3 regions of the Bacillus sp. AFS053548 genome follow, and region 1 is predicted to be linked to each of the others. Evidence: riboswitches for the same ligand, from Rfam matches in the RefSeq annotation. Region 1 holds a riboswitch; each other region holds the start of a gene.
The links. A riboswitch is a leader RNA that binds a small molecule or an ion and turns the genes downstream of it on or off. The one in region 1 is predicted to bind lysine.
Positions count from the first base shown of each region.

Region 2: linked by a shared signal. The riboswitch ahead of CN946_RS03975 (amino acid permease) and the one ahead of CN946_RS05085 (aspartate kinase) in region 1 are both predicted to bind lysine.
Region 3: linked by a shared signal. The riboswitch ahead of lysA (diaminopimelate decarboxylase) and the one ahead of CN946_RS05085 (aspartate kinase) in region 1 are both predicted to bind lysine.

Region 1 is NZ_NUHI01000008.1:29,662-33,945, reverse strand. It holds gene CN946_RS05085 (aspartate kinase) at 535-1,776, opposite strand; lysine riboswitch at 1,881-2,062, opposite strand; gene uvrC (excinuclease ABC subunit UvrC) at 2,137-3,912, opposite strand; gene CN946_RS05075 (PepSY domain-containing protein) at 4,060-4,284, shown strand, end outside.
Region 2 is NZ_NUHI01000006.1:45,882-50,165, forward strand. It holds gene CN946_RS03960 (hypothetical protein) at 1-18, opposite strand, end outside; gene CN946_RS03965 (hypothetical protein) at 212-421, shown strand; gene pdxK (pyridoxine/pyridoxal/pyridoxamine kinase) at 855-1,670, opposite strand; lysine riboswitch at 1,872-2,051, shown strand; gene CN946_RS03975 (amino acid permease) at 2,251-3,720, shown strand; gene CN946_RS03980 (MBL fold metallo-hydrolase) at 3,872-4,284, shown strand, end outside.
Region 3 is NZ_NUHI01000084.1:27,158-31,441, forward strand. It holds gene CN946_RS21560 (C40 family peptidase) at 1-382, opposite strand, end outside; gene lysA (diaminopimelate decarboxylase) at 592-1,911, opposite strand; lysine riboswitch at 2,046-2,219, opposite strand; gene CN946_RS21570 (cation diffusion facilitator family transporter) at 2,526-3,464, shown strand; gene CN946_RS21575 (VC0807 family protein) at 3,536-4,192, opposite strand.

The DNA of each region.
Region 1 (4,284 bases):
TATATAAATTCAAATACAGGTACAACAATGAGTATTAACAAATAAATCATTAAGTCAAAATTTTTACTTTAATTTAAGAAAAAGATCAGTTAGAGACTTATTATTCAACTTCCCTACCCCTTCTCTTCCCTATCCTTACTTTGATCCTGCCTTCTAATTACCTCAAAATTTTTGTTTCTTTTAACTCCTTTAATAATTGAATTTAACAAGAATAAACAAATACAAACAAAAAACAAAATGGCGAGTATTAATAGAACGAACTGTAGCACTATTTCTCCATATCCGTAGGCAAGTATACTATGCCTCATTATTAATACCTCCTTCTTTTATTTACCATTTAGCCGTTCGCCTTACTCATTTTAAATTTACAGAATCTTTATATAATTTATTCGCCTAACGAATAAAAAACCCTTTTAAGCGCTATCTCTATACTATACGGCTCGGGATATCTGAACGTGATGAATATTGATAAAATCAATATTTCAAAGCCTATATATATAAGAATTGGTACGCCTAAAAGGGTTTATTTTAAATTTAGTTTTCTACTACTACTTCTTCATTAATACGATCTAATTCATATCCTTTATGAAGAGCATGAACTGCTTCTTGTAATTTTGCTTTCGGTACAACTGTTGATACTTTAATTTCAGAAGTGCTTACCATTTTTACAGGGATTTCACTTTCAGCTAAAAATTTAAACATTTTTGCAGCAACACCTGGATTAGAAACCATTCCACTACCTACAATTGAAACTTTAGCAAGTTCACTTTCAAAATCAAATGAGCGGTAACCTAAAAATTCTTTCTTTGATTCTAGAACCGTTATTGCTTCCAACATATTTTCAGATTTGATCGAGAATGAAAGATTTACTAAGTTATCTGATGTTACGCTTTGGATAATTATATCAACATCAATACCTTCACTTGCTAATAAAGTAAAGATTTTAGGTAATAAATCTACATGATTATTTAAACCATTTAAAGTCATCCTTGTTACATTTGATTCGAATGCGATTCCTCTTACGACTGATTGTTGTTCCATTTGTGTTTCCTCCCCAATAAATGTACCGATTTCATCATGTTGACTTGAACGAACTTGAATAATTAAATTATAATTTTTTGCAAATTCTACTGCTCTTGGATGTAAAACCGCTGCTCCTAAAGCTGCAAGCTCTAGCATTTCATCATAAGAGACATGGCTTAGTTTAGATGCATTTGGTTCAACTCTTGGATCCGTAGTATAAACACCTAATACGTCAGTATAAATATCACAACGTTCTGCATTTAAAGCTGCTGCCAATGCAACAGCTGTTGTATCTGAACCACCACGACCTAATGTCGTAATTTCATTGTTGTCACTTAAACCTTGGAAACCAGCAACAATTACGATATACCCTTCATCAAGTAATTGTTGAATTCGATCAGTATGAATTATTTCTATACGCGCATTACCATGGACAGATTCAGTTTGAATTCCAGCTTGCCAACCAGTTAGTGAAATAGCTTTAAAACCTTTTGCTTGGATTGCCATTGCAAGTAATGAAATCGAAACTTGTTCCCCTGTAGTAAGTAACATATCTAATTCACGTTTACTGTTTTGTGGACTAATTTGAGCTGCTAAACTAACTAGTTCGTCTGTATGATGCCCCATCGCAGATACAACTGTAACTACTTGGTTTCCTTCTTTATATGATTTGGTTACTGTTTCAGCAACATGCTGAATTCGTTCAATTGAGCCTACTGAAGTACCACCGAATTTCTGAACAATAATTCCCATTTTTCTCATCCTCACTTTTTACTTAAAAAAGAATACAAAAAAGCGCGTGAAGCAATGTTCACGCGCCTAATTTACAAATAATAAAATAGACAAATCATCAACATCTCTTCAATAGCTCCCCGCATAATCATTATTATTATGCGACAGTACTACATTTCTTAAATGCAGTCCCAACAAAATGAATTGTGGATTCATTTTATTTCGGCAAAACTTCCTTTCAACTGTCCATTACAACGCCACACGTCTATGACAGAATACTTTTAAGTTTTGCACCTCTATTACGAGAGAAAATCATTTAATTTTAACTAAAATATAAATTATTTTGAAAATAGTGTCAAGATAAAAATTTTGGTAACGATATCACTCTTTATGGAAATGTTGAAAAATTTCCTCTGCAACATTTTTTGGCATTTTAGCTTCTATTAACTCTTCAATTGATGCCTCTTTTATTTTTTTGACTGATCCAAAATGTTTAAGAAGGGCTTTCTTTCTTGTTCCCCCAACACCTGCTATGCCATCTAAAGCAGATTGAACCATTGATTTACTATGAAGCTGACGATAGAATTCAATTGCAAATCTGTGTACCTCGTCTTGAATTCTTTGTAATAAAAAGAATTCTTGGCTTTGTCTACCAAGTTGGACAATTTGAGGTGGTTGTCCTATTAATAACTCTGAAGTACGGTGCTTTTCGTCTTTAACAAGTCCAGCTGTTGGAATGAATAGACCTAACTCATTTTGGAGTACATCTTCAACTGCAGCTAGATGTCCTTTCCCACCATCAACAATTATTAAGTTTGGTAATGGTAAATTATCTTTTAATGCTCTAGAATATCTTCTACGTACTACCTCACGCATTGAATCATAATCATCAGGTCCTACGACAGTTTTGATTTTATATTTGCGGTAATCTTTTTTTGAAGGTTTTCCGTCTATAAACACAACCATAGCTGAAACAGGATTTGTTCCTTGAATATTTGAATTATCAAATGCTTCGATTCGATACGGAGTTTCAATATTTAAAATATCTCCTAGTTTTTCTATTGCTTTAACCGTTCTTTCTTCATCTCGCTCAATTAATTTAAATTTCTCACCGAGTCCAATTTTGGCATTTTTGTTTGCTAATACAACAAGTTCCTTTTTTTGGCCTCTTTTTGGTTGGAATACAGGAATTTTTAATAAATCTTTTAAAATTTCAGTATCAACTTTATCTGGTACAAAGATTTCTTTTGGTTTTATATTGTGTGGTTTTTCATAAAATTGCCCAATAAATGATAGGAACTCTTCTTCTGGCTCATCGTAAATTGGAAAATAGGATACATCTCTTTCAATTAATTTTCCTCTTCGAACAAAGAATACTTGAACACACATCCATCCCTTATCAACCGCATATCCAAATACATCTCGATCAACTAAATCACTACTCATCATTTTCTGCTTTTCCATGGTCGCTTCAATTGATACAATTTGGTCTCGATACTCTTTCGCGCGCTCGAAATCTAATTGTTCAGATGCAGCAAGCATTTTTGCCTCTAACTCTTTTCGTATTTGGTCTTCCCCACCGTTTAGAAAACGGGCAATTTCATTAACTATTTCCTGATTTTGTTGATCAGTTACTTCTTTTACACAAGGCGCAAGACACTGACCAATATGATAATATAAACAAACTTTGTCTGGTAATGAAGAACATTTTCGTAATGGATATAGACGATCTAATAATTTTTTTGTTTCATTAGCGGCTGTAGCATTAGGGAATGGTCCAAAATATTTTCCTTTATCTTTTTTTACATTTCGCGTAATCAATAAGCGAGGATGTTTTTCAGCAGTTATTTTAATAAAAGGGTATGATTTATCATCCTTCAGCATGATGTTATATTTCGGGTCATATTTCTTAATTAAATTCATCTCAAGAATTAAAGCTTCCATATTTGAAGAAGTAACAATATATTCAAAATCAGTTATCTCTTGAACTAATCGATATGTCTTACCATCATGGGATCCCGTGAAATAAGATCTAACCCTATTTTTTAAAACTTTAGCTTTTCCTACGTAAATGATCGTCCCTTGAATATCTTTCATCAAATAGCAACCAGGCTGATCAGGTAGAAGCGCTAATTTTTCTTTTAAGTGATTGTCCATTTCCTCTCACCTCTTTCGTGCAATTGTACACTTAATATTATAATCTCCACATTAAAAAACTGAAAATACTTTAATGATATTAAGTAAAAATTAAGTTTTCTATTGTAACTTTAATTTCATCAAGAAAAGAAAAGGAGAAATATTAAGATGAAAAAAGTAAGAGTAGTTCATTTTTGGATTGGTGTTATTGCTTCGGTTTTCCTACTAATCGAATCTACTACAGGGATTATTCTGTATTTCAATAAAGCTGGCGAAGAAAAAGGAAGATTTTCTATGCAAGGTCAGTTTCCATCGGATGGGCAGTTTAATGGAAATCAACAATCTCAAAATAGCGATCAAAACACTACACTTCAAAATGGACAAAGTGGTGAT
Region 2 (4,284 bases), on a different contig from region 1:
GAAAAAAAATTTCCTCATAAATTCCACTTCCTTTCTATATATAATAACATGCAATACATAAAAAAAATGTTAAATCGTGGTAATTTGACTTGGTACTCAAATTTATTGAAGTGTAAATGTATATAGGAAATAGAGTAGAAATTAATAGTTTATGCTTCAAGCTATTTATAAATTATTTAAGATGGTAATAACTAAAGGAGGAGGTAATCATATGGGACTGAACAAACATGCAATTCATCTTCATAACCGTTTAAACACCTTGCATACAAAACATAATGAAAGAGTTGCTGAGTTTCATAAACAGCACGCGCTTCAGATTGAAAATGGTGAAAATGGAAATGGTTTAATAGCTAAATGGGAAAGATACATTTATTTAAAAGGAAGAAATGTATTTAAGGCAATTAAGAGTATTGTCAAATGAATAGTAGGAAAATGGGGGATAGGGAAACCTTTGCCCTTTTTTTATTCTTTAAAATAAAAAATGTACTTGGACTGCAAATAAAATCTTAAAATTGGCAAAGCTGCAATTAAAATTAGAGAATCGCAAATAAAATTAGTAAAACTGCAATTAAATTCCAGGAAATCGCAAATAAAATTAAAAATTACCCATACCAGTTACGGTATTGTGACCTCTAAATTAGATAATAGTTGATACTTTCAAATCAAAACTAGCAAATCTGTTCAAATCGAATAAAAACTTAGTAAAAATCTGCTAATTATCTGTAAAAAAGATCAATCATATCAGCTTTAAGCTAAAGCATTGTTGAGATCTCCTACCACCATTTTTTACAATTAAAAAAAGGCGCCTCATACGTCAGTTAATCTGACTTATGAGACAGCCCCATTATTTGTTATTAGCCTTCACCATGTAATCGATAAGCCATGTGGTTTGTTGGACCAACATATTGATTAAGTGGGAATGAGTGACGAATTGCTTCAGTAATGAATTTCTTTGCAGTGTAGATTGCTTCTCTTGGTTCTGCTCCTTTAGCAAGCTCTGCACAAATCGCTGCAGAGTAAGTACATCCTGCACCGTGTGTATATGTAGTTTCAATTCTGTCAGATTCTAAGTGTTCTATTTTTTCACCGTCGAATAATACATCTATTGCATTTTCATGCTGAATTTTGCTACCGCCTTTAACTAAAACATATTTAGCCCCTAATTCATGGATTTTGCGTGCTGCTTCTTCCATTTGTTCAACAGTGCAGATTGGAGGCATTTTAGCTAATTGAGCTGCCTCAAATAAATTTGGTGTTACAACAGTTGAAAGTGGTACTAAAATTTCTCTTAATGCATCATTTGTTTCTGGGTGAAGAGCCTCGTCATTTCCTTTACAAATCATAACTGGATCTACAACAACTCGATCAATATTATGTTTTTTTATTGTTTTTGCAGCTAACTCAATTATTTCAGTTGAACCAAGCATACCTGTTTTCATTGCTTGAATTCCAACGCCAACAACGATTGTTTCTAATTGTGCTGCAATTGTATCTATATCAATTGGAAATACTTGATGATGCCAATGATTATGCGGATCCATCGCTACTAAAGTTGTAATTGCACTCATGCCATAAACATTACGTTCCTGAAATGTTTTAATATCAGCTTGTAATCCAGCTCCACCACTACTATCAGATCCCGCAAGTGTCAATGCTTTATAAATTGTCATGTGAAAAATTCCTCCTTTGAAGTACATAGAATTATTATACAAAAACATAAGTGCTAGGTACAAGATATGAGCATCATGAAGCGAAAACCAAGTAATTCATTTATTAGGTTGAGTCTGTTTTTGTCGAAAAATTTATTGACAAACTAGATTAATAGATTGTATATTGAGTTTATAAAAATTAATTTAATATAATCTTTATCTCGTATGGATAGAGGCGCAGTTTTGATTAGTCGTTACTTTGAGGTTTATGGTACCTGTGAAAAGTAATAAAAGGTGAAACTGCCGAAGTAATAAATTTACCATTTAAATTTATTACTGGGCCTATTGCTGAATAAGCATAGGACTGTCACAAGATTTTTTTTGTGGAGGGCTATTGAAGAGATGTTGATGCTGTTTGACACATAAATTTGAGTCTTGAACACGTGAACATTGCTTCACGTGTTTTTTGTTTTTACCAGATTTTCCAATCTTTACATATTGTCGAAAATACTGAGTAAAATACACATCATACAACACTTTTATACCGTCCCATATTCTCGCGAAAAGATAAGATTGCAAGAATGAAGAGGAGGCAACAAAGATGGGACTAACGAATCCTAAAAATGATCGAGTAGAATCGAATACTCACGATGGTTCTTTAAAAAGGGGCCTTAAAGCAAGACATTTAACGATGATTTCAATTGGTGGTTCAATTGGGACAGGTTTGTTTTTAGCTAGTGGAACTTCAATTAGTCAAGCTGGTCCTGGTGGAGCTGTTTTAGCTTACGGACTAATTGGTATTATGGTTTATTTCTTAATGACTAGTTTAGGTGAAATGGCGACGTATTTGCCAGTTTCTGGTTCATTTAGTACTTATGGATCTCGCTACGTTGATCCAGCATTTGGTTTTGCTATGGGTTGGAATTATTGGTATAACTGGGCAATCACTTTAGCTTTTGAATTATTAGCTTCGGCAATGCTGATGAAATATTGGTTCCCTCATTCTCCAGCAGTATTATGGAGCGGAATCTTTTTAGTGATTATATTAGGTTTAAATTTACTTTCAGTTAAAGGCTATGGTGAATCAGAGTTTTGGTTTTCATTAATTAAAGTTGTAACTGTAGTTGTCTTTTTAGTTGTTGGTATTGCAATGATTTTTGGCATTATCAGTGGACATCATGCAGGTTTCAAAAACTTTACTGTTGGAGATGCTCCGTTTCATAATGGATTTTTAGGTGTTTTATCAATCTTTATTGTTGCAGGTTTCTCATTCCAAGGTACAGAGCTAATCGGTGTTGCAGCAGGGGAGACAGAACATCCAGAAAAAAATGTTCCAAAAGCTATCCGTCAAATTTTCTGGCGTATCCTTTTATTTTATGTTTTAGCTATAATCGTAATTGGTTTATTAATTCCTTATACAGACCCTGGTCTAATTAAAAACGACGTGGCTGTTAGTCCATTTACTTTAGTATTTGAAAAATTAGGTGTTGCATTTGCGGCTTCTGTAATGAATGCAGTTATTTTAACATCAGTTTTATCTGCAGGTAATAGTGGAACTTACGCATCAACTCGTATGTTATATACTTTAGCAATTGAAGGAAAAGCTCCTAAATTCTTAACAAAAGTAAATAAAAATGGTGTTCCTACAAATGCTTTATATGTAACACTTGCAGTTGGTTCACTTGCTTGTTTATCTTCATTTTTCGGTGAAGGTCAAGTGTATACTTGGTTATTAAATTTATCAGGATTATCAGGTTTCCTTGCTTGGTTAGGTATTGCGATTTCACATTACCGTTTCCGTAAGGCTTATGTTGCTCAAGGAAAGGATTTAAAAGATTTACCTTATCGCGCAAAATGGTTCCCACTAGGTCCAATCTTAGCATTCTTAGCTTGTTTATTTATTGTACTAGCTCAAAACTGGCAAGCTTTCACAGGTAATGCAATTGATTGGCAAGGTGTACTTATTTCATACATTGGAATTCCTGTGTTCTTAATTGTTTGGTTAGGTTATAAAGTCAAACATAAAACAAAGGTTGTTTCTTATAAAGAGATGGACTTATCTAGAAAATAATTATGAAGTATAGCCCTTTCATCTTGGATGGAAGGGTTTTTTAGTTATTTTAATTATTTTTTTGTAAATTCGGAATTTTTGTTCACAAAAACTAATACCTTTAGTATTATAAAACTAAAGGTATTAGTTTTTATTATTAGGAGGTTATGAAATGAAGATTACGAAAAATAATTATCTTTATGAGTTAAGCTTTTTACCAAATTTCTTTCCTGTAAATTGTTTTTTAGTTGAAGAAGAAAACGAGCTTACATTGATTGATACAGCGCTATCTTTTAGTGCGACTAAAATTATTGAAGCAGCTAATCAAATAGGCAAAAAAATTACGAATATCGTTTTAACTCATGCTCACGGCGACCATGTTGGAGCGCTTGATCAATTAAAATCATTACTTCCAGATGCAGTCGTCTCCATTTCAAAACGAGATGCAAAATTATTAAAAGGAGACACTAGTTTAGAAGCTAGTGAGCCAGATACTCCTATAAAAGGTGCCGTTCCAAAAAATATACAAACTATTCCGGATCGTTTACTACAGGAAGGAGACACTATAGGGTCTTTAATAGCAGT
Region 3 (4,284 bases), on a different contig from region 1:
CGATTGAGTCTGAATTAAATAAAACGTCTGTTACTAGATTAACTTTTGGTTGCTTTTGCATTGCAACTAAACGATCCTCTAATAAATCGTTACGTTTTTGAATTCTGTCTTGTAAATATGTAATTCTCGCTTTTTTATCTTTAATAATTTCTTCTGTTTCAGAAATTTCTGCTTTTTTTGCTTCTATGTTTTGCTTAGTTGTTTTAATTTGTTGATCTATTTTCTCTATCTCGTTGCTTAATTCTTTAAATTGTGATTGGAACTTATCTACTTCAGCTTGCTTTTTCTCAACTTTGCTATCAGCTAATACTGAAGCATTTGGCGCTAATGATAATACTATTGTACTTGCCATCGCCAGCACTGCTAGTTTTTTTCTTAACATTTCAGCGTTTCTCCTCTCGCTAATCTACGTAAATATTTATACCATAGATTCCCGAAGAGAGTCGCAATTGTTACAATATTGTAATATAAATGATAAATATGTCTTTATATGTCGATAAATTATCATCTTTTATTAAAGAAAACGAAATAAAACACTTCTATATTAGATAGAAGTGTCAGTAACTGAGACAAATAACACAAAAACGTTATCTATCTACTAGAGTTTTCGATGTAAATTCTGTCATTTCGAACTAAGTCTTCATATGTTTCTCGACGAACTACTTCTCTTGAAACACCATCTTTAACAAATACTACTGCTGGACGACGGATACGGTTATAATTATTAGCCATTGAATAGCCATATGCACCAGTGCAAGATACAGCTAATACATCATTGTTTTGTACAACAGGTAAGTTACAATCCCAAATTAGCATATCGCCACTTTCACAGCATTTACCAGCAATCGATACAACTTCTTTATTCTCATCATTTGCTCGATTTGCAAGCATCGCTTCATATTTTGATCCGTATAGTGCAGGACGAATATTATCAGTCATTCCCCCGTCAACAGATACATATTTACGAATTGAAGGAAGAGTTTTTGTTGAACCAATCGTATAAAGTGTTGTTCCAGCTTCACCAACAATACTGCGTCCAGGCTCTAACCATAATTCTGGTAGTTTGTAGTCTAGCTCTTCACATTGTTGTTTAATAATAGTAGTAATTTTTTCTATATGTTTAGCAACAGCTAAAGGCTCATCTTCTGAAGTATAGCGAATACCAAAGCCTCCACCTACATTTAATATTTCAGCTGTAAAACCTAAATCGTTTTTAAGTCCATTTAAAAAGCTCATTAATACATTGATTGCATGAACAAATCCATCTGGTTCGAAAATTTGAGATCCTATATGCGAATGTACTCCTAATAACTTTAGGTTAGTTGAATTTAAAGAAACTTCCACTGCTTCATTAGCCTGACCAGACATAATATCGAATCCGAATTTAGAGTCTTCTTGGCCCGTCATTACATATTCATGTGTATGTGCTTCAACACCTGGCGTAACACGTAATAAGATTAATACTTCTTCATTACGTTGCTCAGCTAAGGCCTGTAATACTTCTAGCTCAAAGAAATTATCGACTACAAAACAACCGATTTTTGCATTTAAAGCTTCTTCAATTTCTTCAATTGTTTTGTTGTTTCCGTGAAAGTGAATTTTCTCAGCTGGATAACCTGCTTGCAAAGCTGTATATAACTCTCCACCAGAAACAACATCTAGACATAGACCTTCTCTTTCTATTAAGCGGGCTTGTTCAACACATAGAAACGCTTTACTCGCGTAAGCAACCTGATATTTCATTCCGGTTTCTCTTAAAGCTTCATGGAATTCCCTACATTTTGATTCAATTAATGCTTCGTCATAAATGTATAGAGGGGTACCGTATTTTTTTACTAAATCTACAGTATCACAACCTCCGATTTCTAAATGTCCATCATTATTAATTCGACTATTACCATGTAAATACATTCGTATTCTCCCTTCAAATCAAATGTAAGATCATTCTAAGAAGCTTCCTTCAATGTATTAGTGTATTAAAAAAGACACATGAAGGATATGTTCATGTGCCTATCGCTTTTTAAAAAGGACTTAGCCAATCACATCTCTTCAATAGCTCTTCACAAACACATGTGACAGTACTACATTTATTAAATGTAGTCCCAGAAATAAAATGTGTGGCAATTTATTTCTTCGGCATAGGATCCTTTCTCATTTTGTCATAAAACCCACAGTTCTCTAAAATGATACTCATATACAATGCAACCTCTACGAATAGACTGTTATTTTTTATATTAGTCTATGTATAACACAGTCTAAAAATAGATGTCAAACCATTTTTAAATTATTTGTCGATTTATATTCACTGGCACACACAGCTTTTGCTTCCCAAAAATAGTATTTATAATATAGAATATGTTTTATGCGAGAGAAAAGGTGATTCAAAAATGAAAAAACATTTCAATAAATATAAATTAAATCTAAAAAAAACAAACCACTAACAAATTGTTAGTGGTTTTTCTTTTTTGTTGCCTTATTACAAAACTCTTAACTTAAGTAGAAAAAATTGGACAGGGGTGAATAGATTGCATTCAAGCAAAATAGCAGTACTTTCAATATGTAGTAACACATTCATCGTTTTATTAAAATTAATTGTCGGGATATTTACTGGTTCCGTAGCAATTATCTCTGAAGCAATTCATTCTTTATTGGATTTAGTTGCTTCGGTCATTGCATTTTTCTCTGTAAGGATTTCAAACAGACCGCCCGATAAGGAACATCCTTATGGTCATGGTAAGTTTGAAAATATTTCAGGTACGGTCGAAACAATCTTAATATTTGTAGCTGGTATCTGGATCATTATTGAATCTGTTGAAAAGCTACTTCATCCTACCCCAATTAAAATGCCAATTATCGGTGTAGTCGTCATGTTAATTGGAGCTTTAATCAATTGGAGAGTAGGAAAAATCGTTCAAAAAGTAGGAAATGATACTCATTCTGTTGCAATGCAATCAAATGCTTTGCACTTATTAACAGACGTTTATTCATCACTCGGAGTTGCAGTAAGTTTAATTTTAGTAAGCCTCACTGGTTGGGGATTTCTCGATGCATTGATCGGAATTGGAATCGCAATTTATATCATGAAAGAATCAATCGAACTCGGGTATAAGTCGTTTACCCCCCTACTTGATACTGGGCTTTCTACAGATGAATTAAAACAAATCGAAAATGTATTATATTCTTTTAAATCCCAATTTATCGAATACCATGACTTACGCACGAGACGTTCGGGTGCTGAGGAGCATATAGATTTCCATTTAGTATTACCATCTCACATGAGCATTGAAGAAGCCCATTTACTATGTGATAAAATAGAAAACGAAATAAAAAAGGTTTTAGTAGATCCTAAAATATTAATTCATGTCGAACCAGAAAATGAAAGAATACAAAAACTTAATATTTTAAATGCAAGACCAAGAGAAGATCAGGAATTGCAAGGAGTCGGAAATTCATTTAAGGGATAAATGGAAATCAGTAAAAAAACCCCACAAGAATTTTATAACTTGTGGGGTTCATTCTATTTAAAGGACTTTTACTAAATAATGATTTCATCGGAAGGTTGCTCTGGGTCGTCCCCTTTTAATTTTTGAGCTCTCATCGTAACCATTGCATAGCCGATCGCCATAATTATGCCAAAAACATACCCACCAACTGTAAAGATAATTGTACGTGAGTAATATGCTTTTAATCCATAAGTATCAACCATCCACCATTGTGCAACAGCAAATACGATATCTTTAATAATCCATGCGACAAACAAGTACTGAAACACTTTAAATAGTGATGGATGTTTATATAATTTTTTACTTTCTTCACGATCTTGCCCCTGTATTGCAGCAATATCAATCATAAAATAATATGGTAATGGCTTTTTCAAAGCCATTAAAATTAAAAATACTACTACAACCCCAAAATGATAATACACATTGTACAAAATTAAGTTTTTCGCAGAACCTAATGCCATTAAATCAACGGCAGTACTAACAGTTAATGTTGAGATAATAAAAATACCAGTAACATTAAACTGTTTCGTATACCAAAAACGAAATAAGGTATATAAGATCCCTGGAACCGTCGGTAAGAGCATCGCCCAATAGTCACTAAAATAGTGTTGTAAAACTTTATATAAAACAAGCGGAAATACTAAATACAAAATTAGATCGTAAATAATTAAATTACTTTCTTTCTTCATTTATATAACCTCGTTTTTTTAGGCCATTTTCTTCATAATCTTTGCTATTTAATATTATTATTAATGTTACTAAAAAACAAATATCAATTAGA